3 regions of the Kitasatospora sp. NPDC023385 genome follow, and region 2 is predicted to be linked to each of the others. Evidence: riboswitches for the same ligand, from Rfam matches in the RefSeq annotation. Region 2 holds a riboswitch; each other region holds the start of a gene.
What was found. A riboswitch is a leader RNA that binds a small molecule or an ion and turns the genes downstream of it on or off. The one in region 2 is predicted to bind cobalamin.

Region 1: another riboswitch for cobalamin. It lies ahead of AC0B61_RS14430 (cobalamin biosynthesis protein); the one in region 2 lies ahead of nicT (Nickel transporter NicT).
Region 3: another riboswitch for cobalamin. It lies ahead of AC0B61_RS15725 (ribonucleoside-diphosphate reductase subunit alpha); the one in region 2 lies ahead of nicT (Nickel transporter NicT).

The regions. Positions count from the first base shown of each region.
Region 1 is NZ_JBVOOL010000007.1:255,047-260,502, forward strand. It holds gene AC0B61_RS14425 (cobyric acid synthase) at 1-801, opposite strand, end outside; gene AC0B61_RS14430 (cobalamin biosynthesis protein) at 798-1,826, opposite strand; cobalamin riboswitch at 1,985-2,118, opposite strand; gene AC0B61_RS14435 (helix-turn-helix domain-containing protein) at 2,315-2,998, shown strand; gene AC0B61_RS14440 (alpha/beta hydrolase) at 3,121-4,302, shown strand; gene AC0B61_RS14445 (hypothetical protein) at 4,914-5,456, shown strand, end outside.
Region 2 is NZ_JBVOOL010000014.1:107,147-112,602, forward strand. It holds gene efp (elongation factor P) at 1-10, opposite strand, end outside; gene AC0B61_RS22515 (M24 family metallopeptidase) at 91-1,197, opposite strand; gene nicT (Nickel transporter NicT) at 1,260-2,375, opposite strand; cobalamin riboswitch at 2,408-2,621, opposite strand; gene AC0B61_RS22525 (ArsR/SmtB family transcription factor) at 2,704-3,087, shown strand; gene AC0B61_RS22530 (hypothetical protein) at 3,140-4,822, shown strand; gene AC0B61_RS22535 (AAA family ATPase) at 4,819-5,456, opposite strand, start outside.
Region 3 is NZ_JBVOOL010000008.1:204,796-210,251, forward strand. It holds gene AC0B61_RS15720 (ribonucleotide-diphosphate reductase subunit beta) at 1-378, opposite strand, end outside; gene AC0B61_RS15725 (ribonucleoside-diphosphate reductase subunit alpha) at 399-2,804, opposite strand; cobalamin riboswitch at 2,994-3,123, opposite strand; gene AC0B61_RS15730 (GH12 family glycosyl hydrolase domain-containing protein) at 3,212-4,516, opposite strand; gene AC0B61_RS15735 (glycoside hydrolase family 26 protein) at 4,579-5,456, opposite strand, start outside.

The DNA of each region.
Region 1 (5,456 bases), on a different contig from region 2:
CCGGGGGAAGCGCACCACGGCCACCCGCAGCACGTCCGCGCCGAGCGGCCCGCGGGCGTCGACCCGGTCCACGACCGTCGACAGGTCCAGCGAGTCCTCGGCGTCCAGCCACAGCCCGGGCAGCATCGGCAGGGTGCCCAGCACCGGACGGCCGGTCAGCTCGTGCAGCATCTCCAGCCCGGGCGCGAGCAGCCGGGCGTCGCCGCGGAACTTGTTGACGAACCAGCCCGCCACGTGCCGCTGGTCCTGCGCGGACAGCAGCGCCAGCGTCCCGTACATCGCCGCGAACACGCCGCCGCGGTCGATGTCCCCGACCACCACCACCGGCAGCCCGGCAGCCGTGGCCAGTCCCATGTTGGCGATGTCACGGTCGCGCAGGTTGATCTCGGCGGGCGAGCCGGCGCCCTCGCAGACGACCACGTCGTAGCGCCGGCGCAGGTCGGCCAGGCACTCCAGGGCGCGCTCCAGCAGCACGGGCTTGCGCTCGCGGTAGTCCAGCGCGCCCACCTCGGCGACCGGCCTGCCCAGCAGCACCACCTGGCTGCGGCCGTCCGCGCCGGGCTTGAGCAGCACCGGGTTCATCGCCGCCTCCGGCTCCACCCGGGCGGCCTGCGCCTGCATCGCCTGGGCGCGGCCGATCTCGGCGCCGTCGGCGGTGACGAAGGAGTTCAGCGACATGTTCTGCGCCTTGAACGGCGCGACCCGCACCCCCTGGCGGACCAGCCAGCGGCAGATGCCGGCCGTCACCACGCTCTTGCCCGCGTCCGAGGTCGTCCCGGCGACCAGCAGCGCGTTGCTCATGCCCTTCCCCTCCTCCTGCTCGTGCCCAACGCCCTGATCGCCAGATGCCCCGCGACCGTCGTACCCAGTGCCAGCACGCCCACCCGCCGAGAGAGCACGCAGGCCCGCTCGATGTCGTCCACCGTCACCGGCCGCAGCTCCGCGCCCAGGACCGGCCGGTGCTCCACCCTCCCCCCGCCGTCGCCCGGGGAGCCCACCGTGCCGTACCGCAGGGTGCCGCCCAGCCGTACGCCCACGGCGCCCGCGAACGCCGACTCGGCCTGGCCCGCGTTCGGGCTCGGGTGCGAGGAGCCGTCGCGCCGCCAGACGCGCCACGCGGTACGGGGCTGCGGGGCGGCGGCCACCGTCAGCAGCGCCGTCAGCCGGGCGCCCGGCCACCCCGCCAGGTCGTCCAGCCGGGCCGACGCCCAGCCGAACCGGGCGTAGCGCGGCGAACGGTGGCCCACCATGGCGTCCAGGGTGTTCACGGCGCGGAAGGCCAGCAGCCCGGGTGTGCCCGCGAGGGCGCCCCAGGTCAGCGCGTTCACCACGGCGTCGGCGGTGTTCTCGGCCACCGACTCGACCACCGCCCGGGCGATCTGCTGCTCGTCCAGCGCGCTCGGGTCGCGCCCGCACAGGTGCGGCAGCCGCTCCCGCGCGGCCGGCAGGTCCCCGTCCTTCAGGGCGCGGCCGATGGTGCGCGCCTCCCGGGTCAGCGAGGTGCCGCCGAGCACCGTCCACGTCGCGGCCGCCGCCAGCGCCGCCCGGCCCAGCGGGCGCCGGCCCACCGTACGGTCCAGGGCGAGCGCGCCCGCCGCGACCGCGCCCGCGCACAGCGCCGTGTACCCGGCGCCGACCGCACGGTCGTCGCGCCACAGCCGGCGCTCCAGCCGGGTCGCGGCGCCGCCGAAGACGGCCACCGGGTGGCCCCGGCGGGGATCGGCGAAGCGGGCGTCGGCGGCGTAGCCCGCGACGGCGCCCAGCGCGAACGCGGCGGCGCGGGTTAGGGGGCGGCCCGCCGGACCGGGCGCGGTCGGCGCCGGCACGGCTATCGGCCGCACGACGGAAGACAGCTCGACGGGGAACAACCCGGCGGGGGACAGCACTGCGGAAGACGGCCGGGAGGCCGACGGGGCGGGGCAGCCTGCATCGCGTGCGTGTCCTCACTCAGGGTCCGCGCCCTGGATCGACGTAGCGGGGGCGAGAGTCTCCTGGCTTCCGGGTCGAACGCACTCCCGGGGCCTTCCAGCGGCTTCTGACGGTCCGCCGTGGCGATACTTCCGAGCGTGCTCCCCGGTGACAGTGGCGGGACCGCGCCGGACTCGCACCGGCTTCCTCTCCATGCCTCCGATTGGCCTCAGGATCCCATCACGCGGCCGAAGCGGGAGTCAACCGAGGTCACGGAGGGGTTGGTCACACGGGCGGACCGGCTGACGTCCTGTGGGATCACCCAGCGCGGCGCGCCTGCGGTACGGGCCGCTTCGTGGGTTCGGTTGCTGGGGCCGCCCCGCGATCCGCCCCTACGTTCGGGGGCATGCGTCGCAGAAAGCCCCCCGCCACCCCGCCCCCGGTGCCGTTCTCGCCCGCGGCCGCCCGCGCCCATCGGGCCGGCCTCGGCCTGACCGCCGAGCAGGTCGCCGAGGGCATGGCCGCCCACGGCGTCCGGCTGCTGCCCGCCCACGTCCTCGCCTGGGAGAGCGGCTGGCTGCGCCCGGACGAAGCGGAGTTCATCGCCCTCGCCCGCGCCCTCTGGTGCCCCGCCGCCCAGCTGATGGACACCCGCCCGACCGGCCTGCGCGACCACCGCCTCGCCCGCGAGCTCGGCCAGGCGGCCGTCGCCGAACGCACCGGCACCGCCCTGTCCGCCTACCGGCAGGCCGAACTGACGGGCCAGTGGGAGGGCGACGAGGAACAGACCCGCGCCCTCGCCGACGTCCTCGGCCTCAGCCTGCCCGAACTCGTCGAGGCCACCGGGCGCCGGGACGCCCTCGACCGCCTCCTGCGCCAGTGCGCCGCCGGCCGCTGGCAGCCCCACCTCCGCGCCCTCGCCCGCATCGTCCCGGCTCCCTCCGACGTCCTCGCCGCCGCCCTCACCGCCCTCCAGCAGGAACACCAGATCCCCACCCACTGGGGCGCCACCACCCGCGCCACCCCGCCCCCGACCGCCGACGCCGTCACCCCCCGCTTCTGGCAGCTCCTCGACGCCGCCGGGTCCTGACGCCGCCGCTGCCGCCGCGTCCCGGCGCCGCGCTCCCGCCCCGATTCGTGACCCGGACGGCCCAATCCGCTGGCCGGGCGGTCGGGGCGCCGGTGAACTGGTGCACGAACACCGTCCGGTCCGTGACCAACAGAGCGGGGAACGTTATGCGCTGGGGAACCGCCGCCGTCGTGGCGGCCGCCGCCGCCGTCGGGGCCGGGGCCGGGGTCGCCTTCCTGGTGATCGGCCGCCGGGCCTCCGAGCGGATGGTCCACCCGGCGACCGCCGTCCGGGAGTCCGGCCCGGTCGTGGTCCGGAGCGTCGGCCCTGGCCGGGTCACCTTCACCGGCGGCCCCGAGAGCCTGCGCCCCGGCCGCTGGGCGGTCGAGTGGGACGACGGCGGGCACGCGGTCGTCGGGGAGGTCCTGCACAGCGACGAGCGGGGCGTCACCCGCCGGCTCGTCCGCGCGGACCAGGGCACCCTGGCGCCCGGCACCGTGGTCCGCTTCACTCCGCGCGTCCACCTCGGCGACCCCGTCCGGGCGTTCGGCCTCGCGTACACCGAGGTGGCCGCCGACGGCGAACTCGGCGCCCTTCCCGCCTGGTACCTCGACGGCAAGCGCGGCACCTGGGTGATCCTCGTGCACGGGGCCGGGGCCGACCGCGGGCAGGCCCTGCCGGTCCTTCCCGTCCTCGACCGCCTCGGCCTGCCCGCGCTCGTGGTCACCTACCGCGGCGACGAGGGCGCCCCCGCCGCCCCGAACCGCCCCGGCTCCGGCTCCGGCTCCGGTCCCGTCCACGTCGGCGATACCGAGTGGCGCGACGTCGAGGCGGCGCTCCGGCTGGCGCTGGAGAACGGCGCGGGCCGGGTGATCCTCTACGGCTGGTCCACCGGCGCCACCATGGTCCTGCAGACCGCGGCCCGTTCCGCCTGGTCGCACGCCGTCCGGGGCCTGATCCTCGACTCGCCCGTCCTCGACCTCCAGGCCACGGCCGGCCGTGGTGGCGTCCAGCGGCCTGCTGCCCGTGGCGCCACCGAAGCCGGCGCCCACGCCGCGCAGGCCCGCACCGGCACCAGCACCAGCACCGACGTCGCCGACTTCGGCCGCATCGCGGAGGGCACCGACCTGCGCGTCCCGACCTTCCTCCTGCACAGCCCGGACGACCGGCTCGCCCCGTTCGGCGCCGCCGAGCACCTGGCGGCGGCCCGCCCCGACCTGGTCAGCCTCCAGCCGTTCCCCGGCGCCGACCACGGCACCCTCTGGAACACCGCTCCCGACCACTACACCGAGCTCCTCCGCCGCTGGCTCACGCCCCTCCTCTGAGCCCGGGTCCGGGAGCGCATCGCAGCGCTCGGCACTCCCGACCGCCGCTCCCCGAGAGCACCGGAAGTCGGCCCCGCCGACTTCTCGTGCGGCAAGATCCACGCGGTGAACCGGCCATCCGTCCGAATTCGGGCTGGACAGCGACGCCGAGGATCGAGGGCGCCGCCCGCCTCCGCGGCGGTCATCGGCACGCCAGGGGCACAATGTGGCCCCTGCCCGGCTCCGTTACTGCCACGCTCCGTAACCGTTCGGACGGGCCCCGCAACCGTCACCCCCCACCTGGCATGGGCAGGCCACACGTTTCCGGCCAGGCGGTTTGCCTCTGTTGCCCGATCTTGCGGAGGTGCCGGCGCCGGTCTCCCGGTCGTACGGACAACCGGATGTGACAGAAGGCCGGTACAAGGGGAAGACTGCTCGACGTGACGTCTCGGAACCCGCGCGACCGTGATGCCCCGCTCCCGCCGACGATCGGTCCCGGCGCGACGGTGACCCGTCTCCCCGGTACGGCCCACAGGCCCGCCGGTGGCAGGCCGGGCGGGGCGGGTGTACCCCGCAACGGCGTACCCCGGCGGCGGGGCCCCGCGCCCGCTCCCGGGCGGGGCCGGGTTCCCGTGCCCGAGGGCTTCCCCGCGCCCGCCGAGCTGGCGCCGCTGGCCCGCCGGATGCTGGTGGACGCCGTCCGGATCGCCCGCTGGGCCGGGGATCTGAACGAGGTCGACAAGCGGGGCGAGCTGCTTCCCGACGCCGCCCGCGCGGCCGGCCGGGCGCTGGCCATGACGGTCGGCGCCGCGGCCAAGGCCTGGGGGCAGGCGCTGCTGGTGGGCCTGGTGGAGGCCCGCGACGGCGGTGCCGTCTCCGGCTGGCGCCTGCACGCCTGGGAGCACGACGACGAGGCCGTGGTGCGCGGCTGGTCGGCGCTGTTCGACGCCTGGACGCTGCTCGCCCCGGTGCCGCCCGCCGCGCTGCGCGGCGTGTTCGCCATGCTGGCCGGGCAGGCCGTGGACCAGGCCCCGCAGCTGCTCTCCTTCCTGCACCTGGTGGACGGCCCGGTCGCCGAGAGCGAGCTGCTGGAGCTGCTGCGCCGGGGCCTGGACGAGCGCCGGGTCGGCGGCGGGGCCGGCGGCCCGGGCCTGTCGCCCGTGCCGCACGCCGCC
Region 2 (5,456 bases):
TGGAAGCCACGGGCGCACTTACTCCTGGATATAGCTGTCAAGGAACCAAGGGGTCGCGTCCTGCCGCCGACGGCCGTCTGGCGGCCGCGGTCACAGGGCGAGGAGCTCCTTGGTGGTGATGGTGAGCAGCTCGGGACCGCCCTCTTCCAGAGGGCGGACGACGAGCGTGTCCTCGATCCGGACACCGCCCCTGCCCGGGAGGTGGACTCCTGGGCCGACGGTGACCGGCACGCGGCTGTCCAGTTTACCCATGTCCGACGGACCGAGGCGCGGCGCCTCCCGGATCTCCAGCCCGATGCCGTGGCCCACCGGGTGCGGGGAGGCCTCGGTGTGGCCCGCGGCCTCCAGGACCTGCCGGACGGCCCGGTCGGGTACGCACTGCTCCACGCCGGGACCGAGCGCCTCCCGGCCGGCCCGCTGGGCGCGGAAGACCAGCCGGTGCAGGTCCACCTGCCAGGGTGCGGGGGCCGCGCCGATCACGAAGGTCCGGGCGGTGGAGACGCCGTAGCCGCGGTACTGGGCGCCCATCACCACGGTCAGGAAGTCCCCCTCCTCCACTCGCCGGTCGGTCGGCTGGTGCGCGGCCTGGCCGGAGTGGCTGCCGGCGCCGACCGACACCGGGAAGGCGGCCCGGTCGGCGCCGTGGTCGATCATCCGGCGCTCCAGCTCCATCGCCAGGTGCCGTTCGGTTCGGCCGACCAGGATCGACTCCAGCAGTTCGCCGAGCGCCTGGTCGGCGATCTCGGCGGCGATCCGCAGGTCCGCGATCTCGTGCTCGTCCTTGACCACCCGCAGCCGCTCGACCACCTGGCCGAGGTCGGCCAGCCGGGCCCGCTCGGCCATGCCCGCCACCGCCCGGTGCCGGCTGACGGTCAGGTCGTGCTCCTCCACCGCCAGGCGCGCCACCCCGAAGCCGGCGGCGGCGGCCGCGGCGGCCAGCGCGGTGTCCGCGCCCGCCGCGACCGGCAGCTGCGTGACGTCCGGGTCGATCAGGTGCTCCCCGGAGTCGTCCGGCGGCAGGTCGTCGGGCAGCGCGAGCAGCGCCCGCTCCCTGGTCAGCAGCAGCGTCGCCCCGCAGGGCGCGCAGCCCGTCAGGTACCGCACGTTCGCCGCCCGGGTGATCAGCGCCGCATCGGCCCCGGCCGCACCGCAGTGCTCCCTCACCCGCTCCCGCCGACCCGCGTACGCATCCGCCATGCGTCGAGCCTACGAACCCCCACCCCAAACCGCCCGCCGAGCACCCCCGATCCGGAGCGCCCTCACGACTCGTGGGGCGTCCAGCGCTTCTCGACCCGGGCGAGCTTCCAGTACGCGATCGCCGCCGCCCAGACCACGACGAACAGCCCGGCGATCGCGTAGCCGACGTTGTCCAACGAGATCTCCGCGATCCAGCCGGTCACCGGGTCGGTCAGGTCGAGCTTCTCGTGCAGCACCCCGACCAGCTCGATGGTGCCGATGACGAAGGCCACCGCGATCGACAGCCCGGTGATGGTCAGGTTGTAGTACACCTTGCGCACCGGGTTGGCGAAGGCCCACTGGTACGCGAAGTTCATGAAGGTCCCGTCCAGCGTGTCGAACAGGCTCATCCCGGCCGCGAACAGCAGCGGCAGGCAGACGATCGCGTACCAGGGCAGCCCGGAGGCCGCACCGGAGCCGGCCATCACCATCAGGGTGACCTCGGTCGCGGTGTCGAAGCCCAGGCCGAGCACCATGCCCACCGGGAACATCTGCCCGGGCCGGGTGATCGAGCGGGTCGCCCGGTTCAGCACCCGGGCCATGAAGCCGCGCGAGTCGAGGTGCGCCTCCAGCTCCGCCTCGTCGTACTGCCCGGCCCGCATCGACCGGAACACCTTCACGATGCCGAGCAGCGCCGCCAGGTTGAGCGCGCCGATCAGGTAGAGGAACACCCCGGAGGTGGTCGTCCCGACCACGCCGAGCCACTTGTGGGTCGCCGACTCGTCGTCCATCAGCGTGTTCGCCAGCTGCGCGCCGCCCGCCACCAGCGCGGCCATCACCACCACCATCGAGGAGTGCCCGAGCGCGAACCAGAAGCCGACCGAGACCGGCCGCTTGCCGTCCGCCATCAGCTTGCGGGTGGTGTTGTCGATCACCGCGATGTGGTCGGCGTCGAAGGCGTGCCGCATGCCGAGGGTGTACGCGGTGATACCCAGGCCCACCCCGAAGACCTGGGTACCGACCGCGTACCGCTCGGGTGCGACCAGGAAGACGAGCGTCCCGAAGGCCACCACGTGCATGGCCAGGATCACCCCCATCAGCCCGGCCGTGCGTACGGTGTCCTCGCGCCGCCACCGGAAGGTGGGCAGCACCGAGGGCACCGCCTTCGCATCCGCGGCGGCGATTTCGGGCAGGGTCATCTCCGGATCACGCTCCAACACCTCGTGGAAACAGTTCGTGAAGTGCCGTGGCCGGTCTCCTGGCTTACGGGACGTCCGGGTCCGCCTTCCCAGGCGCGCGAGGCACCCAGTGGCATCGTGGACACGGACGGCATTCCGTCGAGGACGAAGGAATGACCCGATCACAGTGGCGAGGGCCGCTCCGGACTCCGGCCCCCTGAGGGTCCGTCACCGGTCTTCCCGAGCACCACGGCGGGGAACACCGTAGGGGCCGCGCCCCTACCCATGCAAGGCTGCGCACCTGCGCAGGTGTCCAGGATCACAGGCACCCGCCTGCAAGAATGTCCGCATGCATCTCGTACCGGCCGACCGCGCGGGCCACCGCACCATCGACGGGCACCGGGTCTGCGAGGCCATCGCCGCCATCGGCGACACCGCGCACGTCCGGTCCTGGTCCGAGCGCTTCTCCCTGCTCGCCGACCCGGGGCGGCTCGCCCTGCTGCTCGCCCTCCACCGGGCCGGCCCGCTCGCCGTCACCGACCTCGCGGTCGCCACCGGCATGCGCGACCCCGCCGTCTCCCAGGCCCTGCGGCTGCTCCGCACGGCGGGCGTGGTCAGCGGCGACAAGGACGGACGTGTGGTGCGCTACCAGCTCGTGGACGAGAGCATGCGCCCCCTGCTCGACGAATGCGCCGCCGCCGAGCACCACGAGCCGAGCGCGGCAGCGGGCTGACCGACACTCGGGAAACCGCACCCACGGCGGCCCGGATGAGTACGATCATGGTGTGCCGTCCCACCCCCACGCCTGGCCCGCCGACCGGTGGAACACCCTCCCGGTCAAGGCCCACGTGCTGGCGGTCGCCCGTACCCTCACCTCGGCCACCCGCGTCCTGGACGTCCTCACCCTGCTGAAACCGGACGGCATCGCCCGGTACTTCACCGTCAACCCCGGCTCCGCCTTCGCCGACCGCGCCCTGGACGAATACCTGCGCGGCCTGCCCGGCTTCACCGTGCTGGACTGGGAGGACGCCGTCCGGCACCACTTCGACCTGGCCGTCGCCTGCGCCGTCCACTCCTCCATGCACCGCCTGGACGCCCGCCTCGTCGTCCTCCCGCACGGCGCCGGCTACAACCGCCTGGTGACCGAGTCCACCGGCGACACGACCAGCGCCGCCGGCCTCTCCCGCAACGAACTCACCCACCGCGGAAGGGTGTTCGTCGACGTCCTCGGCCTCTCCCACCCCGAACAGCTGGACCGCCTGCGGACCTCCTGCCCCGAGGCCCTGGACGTCGCCCAGGTCGTCGGCGACCCGTGCTTCGACCGGATGCTGCGCAGCCGGCGCTCCCGCGACGCCTACCGTGCCGCGCTCGGCGCCGTCGACGGCCGCCGCCTCGTCGTCGTCAACTCCACCTGGAGCAAGCACTCGTTACTCGGCCGCCGCCCCGACCTGCCCCAGCGCCTGGTCCGCCGCCTGCCCGCCGACGAGTACACCGTCGCCGTCGTCCTGCACCCCAACATCTGGAGCCGGCACGACCCCGAAGCCCTGCTCGACGACGCCCGCCGGATGGGCCTGCGCCTGGTCCCGCCCCACCGGGGCTGGCAGGCCGCCCTGGTCGCCGCCGACTGCGTGATCGGCGACCACGGCTCGGTCTCCGTCTACAGCGCCGCCCTGGAACGGCCCACCGTGCTCGTCGCCACCGGCGCCGCCGAACTCGACCCGCGCTCCCCCAGCTACGCCTTCGGGCAGGCCGCCCCCGTCCTCGACCCCGACGGCGACCTCGCCGCCCAGCTCGAACAGGCCCTCGCCCGGGATCCCTCCGACCAGGCCGACCTGACCGGCATCACCGACCGCTCGCTCGCCCACCGCGGCGAATCAGCCCGACTGCTGCGCCCGTTGCTCTACTCGTTCCTCGACGGCCTCGACGAACCCGCCCACGAAGCCGTCCTCCCGCCCTACCCCAAGCCCGCGCCCGACCCCGGGGACAGTGCCGGGCCCACCGCGTACGACGTCGAGGGCAAGAGCGACGGCACCGAGGTCAGTCTGCGCCGCTACCCGTTCCAGCCCGACGACCACACCCCGCGCGGCTTCCACGCCCTCACTGACGACCACCCCAACGACGCCCTGCGGTACACCGCCGAAGTCCTCGCCCGCACCGAGCCGCACGCCGAACGCCCGGCCGTCGACTGGCTCACCGCCACCACCGCCGAACTCCCCGGCCTCACCGTCGCGGTGGCCGCCCTCGGCCCCGCCCTCCACCTGCTCCGGCTGCCCGGCGGCCTGCTGCTCGAAGCCCGCGCCGAACGGGACTTCGGCTGCCCCGATCCCGTCCTCGACCCGCTGCTGCTCGGCTCCGCCGTGGCCTGCTGGCTCGCCGACGGCGGCGACCCGGCCGGCCTCCCCGAGCACGGCCTCACCGTCCGCAGCGGCAGGCACCGCACCCGGGTGTCCTTCACCACCGGGCCCTAGCCGGCCAGCTCCCGCAGCCGGGCCCGGCTGCGCTCGGCCAGCTCCGGGTCGTCCAGTTCCGCGGCGAGGGAGACCAGCAGGGTGTGCGCCTGGGCCTCCTTCGCGTACTGGCTCCGCGCCTTCGCCCTCCGGACGCAGTCCTCGGCGTGCGCGACGGCGGGAGCGAGCTGCCCCAGCGCCCGGTGGGCCCGGGCGGTCACCAGCGGCAGCTTCATCAGCATGTCGTCATCCCCGGTGGCACCGGCCTGCGCGGCGGCCCCGGCCAGCACGGTCAGTGCCTCGTCCGGGCGAGCGTCGGCGATCAGTGCCTGCGCCACGTTGTAGCTCTGCACGATCTCGCCGTGCGGGTCGCCCCGGTTCTCCTCCAGGGCCAGCGCGAACCGTTCCACCGCCCGGCCCGGGCGGCCGTCAGCCAGACAGAGCAGGCCGTCCGTCTCGTGCAGCACCCCCGCCACCTGGCGCCTGGTCACCAGCGGCAGCTGCTCCGCCGCCAGCGCCAACTGCTCGGCAGCGAGCGGGTACTCCTTGCGCTCGTAGTGGGCGCGGGCCAGCTGGTTGCGCATCCGGACCACGGCGTCCGGCTGGTTGTCCCAGTGCGCCGACTCGACCCCGAGCCGGTGGGTGGCGATCCAGT
Region 3 (5,456 bases), on a different contig from region 2:
CACCGCGGCGAAGGCCGCGTTGCGGTCCTCCGGGTCCGGAAGGTAGGTGTCGAGCAGCGTCAGGTAGAACTGGACGTGCACGGCCTCCTCGAACAGCTGGCGCGACAGGTAGAGCCGCGCCTCCGGGGAGTTGATGTGCTTGTAGAGGCTCAGCACCACGTTGTTCGCGACGATCGAGTCGCCCGTGGCGAAGAACGCGACCAGCCGGCCGATGAGGTGGCGCTCGCCCTCGCTGAGCTTCGCCAGGTCGGCGACGTCGGAGTGCAGGTCCACCTCCTCGACGGTCCAGGTGTTCTTGATGGCGTCCCGGTACCGGTCGTAGAACGACGGGTACCGCATGGGGCGCAGGGTCAGCTCGAAGCCGGGGTCGAGCAGCATCTTGCGGTCTTCGGGGGTGCTCACTGGCAGGCCTCGCAGGACTCGGGGTTCTCCAGGGAGCAGGCCAGTGCGGCCTCCTCCTCCGGCGTGAGGGTCGGGGTGTCGACCGGCACCGGGGCGGCGGTGCGGGCCGTGCCGGACGCGGCCTGGGCGATCCGGGTCGCCGGGCGCGAGCGCAGGTAGTAGGTGGTCTTCAGGCCGACCTTCCACGCGTACGCGTACATCGAGCTGAGCTTGCCGATGGTCGGCGCGGCCATGAACAGGTTCAGCGACTGGCTCTGGTCGAGGTACGGCATGCGGGCCGCGGCGAGGTCGATCAGCGCGCGCTGCGGCAGCTCCCACGCGGTGCGGTAGAGCGAACGGACCTCGGCGGGCAGCCAGTTCAGCTCCTGGACGGAGCCGTTGGCGTCGCGCAGCGAGTCGCGGGTCTGCTGGTCCCAGACGCCGAGGTCCTTGAGCTCGCGCACCAGGTACGGGTTGACCTGCAGGAACTCGCCGCTCAGCGTCTCGCGCTTGAACAGGTTGGAGACCTGCGGCTCGATGCACTCGTACACGCCGGCGATGGACGCGATGGTCGCGGTCGGGGCGATGGCCAGCAGCAGCGAGTTGCGCAGGCCGGTCTCGGCGATCCGGGCGCGCAGTGCCGTCCAGCGGTCGGCCCACTGCGGGGCGGCCGTCGGGAAGTGGTCGATGTGCAGTTCGCCGCGGGCGGCGCGGGTCTCGCCGTAGGCCTCGTGGCGGCCGAGCCGTTCGGCCAGGTCGGCGGAGCGCTCGTAGGCGGTGAGCATGATCCGCTCGGCGATCATCGTCGACAGCTGCTCGGCCGCGGCCGAGTCGAAGTCGAGGCGCAGCTTGAAGAAGACGTCCTGCAGGCCCATCACGCCGAGGCCGACCGGGCGCCAGCGGGAGTTGGACGTGCCGGCTTCGGACGTCGGGTAGAAGTTGATGTCCACGACGCGGTCGAGGAAGGTGACGGCGGTGCGCACGGTGGCGTCCAGCCGGTCCCAGTCCATGGCGTTCAGCAGGTCGTCGGCGGTGGCGCCGGGGGCGACGTGGGCGCCGAGGTTGACCGACCCGAGGTTGCAGACGGCGGTCTCGGAGTCGTCCGTGACCTCCAGGATCTCGGTGCACAGGTTGGAGGAGTGCACCGTGCGGCCGGGCAGGGCGGTCTGGTTGGCGGCGCGGTTGGAGGCGTCCTTGAAGGTCATCCAGCCGTTGCCGGTCTGCGCCAGGGTGCGCATCATGCGGGCGTACAGGGTCTGCGCGGGGATGGTGCGCACGGCCTTGCCGGCCAGCTCGGCCTTGCGGTAGGCCTCGTCGAAGTCGGAGCCCCACAGGTCGACCAGTTCGGGCACGTCGGCCGGGGAGAACAGCGACCAGTCCTCGTTGGCGTTGACCCGGCGCATGAACTCGTCCGGGATCCAGTGCGCCAGGTTGAGGTTGTGGGTGCGCCGGGCCTCTTCGCCGGTGTTGTCGCGGAGTTCCAGGAACTCCTCGATGTCGGCGTGCCAGGTCTCCAGGTAGACGCAGGCCGCGCCCTTGCGGCGGCCGCCCTGGTTGACGGCGGCGACGGAGGAGTCGAGGGTGCGCAGGAACGGCACGATGCCGTTGGACTTGCCGTTGGTGCCGCGGATCAGGCTGCCGCGCGAGCGGATGCGCGAGTAGGACAGGCCGATGCCGCCGGCGTGCTTGGACAGGCGGGCGATCTGCGCGTAGCGGTTGTAGATCGAGTCCAGGTTGTCCAGCGGCGAGTCGAGCAGGTAGCAGCTCGACATCTGGGGGTGGCGGGTGCCGGAGTTGAAGAGCGTCGGCGAGGAGGTCAGGTACTCCAGGCGGCTCATCAGGCCGTACAGCTCGGCGACTTCGCGCACGGACTGCTCGTTGTCGCCGACCGCCAGGCCACAGGCGACGCGGAGCAGGAAGTGCTGCGGGGTCTCGATCACCTTGCGGGTGATCGGGTGGCGCAGCAGGTAGCGGGACTGCACGGTGCGCAGGCCGAAGTACTCGAAGCGGTCGTCGCCCGCGGTGTCGATGAGCGCGTCCAGGGCGGGGGCGTGCTTGGCGACGAACTCCGCGGTGGTGTCGCCGATCAGGCCCTCGGTGTGGCCGACGGCGATCGAGGCGGCGAAGGTCGTGGAGCCCTGGCTGTTCGCCTCGTCGACGATCTCGAGGGCGAGCAGGCGGGCTGCCAGCTTCGAGTACTGGGGGTCCTCGGCGATCATCGACGCGGCGGCGTCGACGGCCAGCCCGCGCAGTTCGGCGAAGTCCGAGCCGGCGTGGCGGCCGCGCAGTGCGGCGGCGGCGACATGGCCGGGGTCGACCTCGGGGAGGTCGGCGCTGCGGTCGGTGAGCAGCCGCAGCAGCGCGCCGCCGGGGTCGGAGACCTTCGGGTCGGTGAAGGCGGTACCGGAGCCCTGGGCGGGCAGGGTGGCTGAGGCAGCGGTGGTCAAGGCGCTCTCTCCTGGCGGCGATCGGCGGCGTGATCGGGGCACCGGGCGATCGGGGCAGGGGAGCACGGCACGAACGCAGGCGGCGTCGCGCGACGGTGTCTCCCCGGCCCGCCCGCGAGGCCCGGAGGGGGTACTGCTGGTGCTGGCGCGGCCTCTGCGGGAGGGCCGTGGCGCACGCCGTCGGCAGGTACTCGGACTCGCGGGTGGGGCTCGTGGAGCCGCCCGCTCACCGCTGCGGGGCAGTCCCGGATTCGCACCGGGTTCCCCTGCTTCGACAGCAGGAGTGAGCATACATGTAGTGCTGTGAGTCCGATGCAGCCCCACATGTTGTGTCGCGCGGCACGCTCGGCGGCATGGTCCCTCCGGCCTGGCCGGTGCTCCGCTCAGGTCGGGGGGTGCCATTCCTGGGCCGTACGGGCCTCGCAGGGGCGCATCGACACCTGGGCCCGGGCGCCCGTGCCGGGGGCCGTGGAGGCCCCCGCGGCGGCCCCTGGCGCGCCCGTTGCGGCGGTGCCCGGGGCGGTGCCCGCGGCGGCCGCCGGGTTCTCGACGCAGCGCCCGGTGTCCTGGTTCACGAGCTGCCCCGTGGGGGTCACCCGCCACCGTTGGTCGGGGCGCGAGGTGCAGCCGGTGAGGACGGGGAAACCGATGGCGGGGTCCTCGACGCAGCGCCCGGACTGGCCGATCGAGCCGTCGTCCCCCATGGTCCAGGTCTGCTGGGCGGAGCCGTCGCAGGTGCCGGCGCCGACCGCGGAGGGGTCGCCCGTCACCCGGCTGTCCAGGCAGAGGCCGGGCAGGGCCGAGGTGATCGCGCCGCTGGGCGCGCCGGCGGCGGCCTGGAACGTGAACGAGTCGCTGCTGAGCCCGGCGCCGCCGTCCCAGATCTCGAACCCGGCCTGGACGGCGCACAGGTAGGACCCGGCGGGGACGTAGCCGCGCTGGACGGCGTCGCGGGTGAAGGCCCGCAGGTCGAGGTCGGTGACGGAGGTCGTGCCGGTGGCCGTCTCGTAGGTGATCAGGGTGTGGCTGCTCTTCTTCGGCGCCTCGTACACGCGGTAGGAGGCGCCGCCGACCTGCAGGTCGCCGGTGCGTTGGCCGAACGGGGTCTTGCCGTTGCCGCGCAGCCAGATCATCAGCTCGGCGCTCTCGGTGAAGGAGCAGCTGGTCCGGCTGTTGCTGTACCAGACGTCGTACGAGACGTTGTAGACGCCGCTGTCGACCTGGGTGGTGTGCCAGCTGCTGGTCGCGTACCGCAGGTTGCCGACCGGGATGGGCAGCGGGCCGGTGCCGGGCTGGAGCTGGGTGCTGATGTGCGGGTAGGCGCCGGGGCCGCGGTCCGGGTCGGTGAGGCTGGCGGGGCTGATGCCGCTGCGGGTCACCCGGAAGTCGGTGCCGGCGCCGGTGCTGCTGATGCAGAGGCCGCCGGTGGCGTTCCACTCGTTGGGGTTGATCAGGTAGCGGCCGGAGTCGACGGCCTGCGACGGGTAGCGGTTCTCCCCGGTGGAGCAGATCTCCCCGGCGGTGGCGGCGGGCAGCGGGGTGACGGCGGTGGTCGCCCGGGCGGGCTGCCGCGGGTCCTGCGGGAGCAGGACCGCGCACAGGGCCAGGGCGATCGCGACGGCCGGCGCGAGCCACCACCACGGGCGGGGGCGGCGGCGCCAGGTCCGGGGCATGACGGGGTGGGTCACGAAGCTCTCGCCTCCCTGCTGCGGTGTCGTCGGCCGGTACGCGGGCCGGGGCGGTGGCGCGCTCACCCGGCGGGCGTGGAACTCGACCGGGGCCGGGTCGCGGGGGAGGTCGGCTTCTTCGCCGGGGGCTTGGGGCTGGTGGCCGGGGGGCTGGCGGAGGCCGGCGGGTCGGGGGTGGGCACGGGGGCGGGCTGGGCGACGGTCAGGGCCGGCTCGGAGCGGACGGTCCAGGGCGTGTCGTAGCGGGGCGCGGCGACCCCGGCGGCGAACGCCTCGGAGGCGGCGCCGGATCCGGCCACCCGCCAGTCGACCTCCTTCCTGGCCTCGTACCAGATCACGCCGATGATGTCGGGGTGCTGGGGGAGCTGCGCGAACATCTCGGTGATCCACTGGGCCTTCAGCCCCGAGGTGTCGGTGGCGCCGGTCTCGGTGATCACCACGGGCTTGCGGGTGAACCCGCGGATCTGCCCGATGGTCGGCTGGAAGATCTGGTCGAACGACTTGTACTTCTCGACGCCGGTGGTGCCGTAGTAGCCGGACAGGCCGACCCAGTCGACGTAGTCGTCGCCGGGGTAGAGCGAGTTGAGGCTGGTGGCGTTCTCGTAGTCGACGTTGGGGCTCCACACCCAGGTGACCCGGGTGGCGCCGACCTGCTTGAAGAGGTCGTGCACGTGCTTCCAGGCCTGGACGTACTGGCCCTTCCTGTTGCCGTTGGCCTGCTCGGCCCACGGGTACCAGTAGCCGTTCATCTCGTGGGCGAAGCGCAGGGCGACGGGGTAGCCGAGGCCCTTGATGCCTTCGGCCCAGGTCCTGATGTAGTCGTCGAACCTGCCGTCGATGATGTTGGAGAGGGCGTACTCCGGCTGCTCGCCGCGGAGCTTGTCGTCCTTCGCCTCCTTGCGGTAGTCCCAGGGCTCCCAGGCGACCATCGGCATGATGC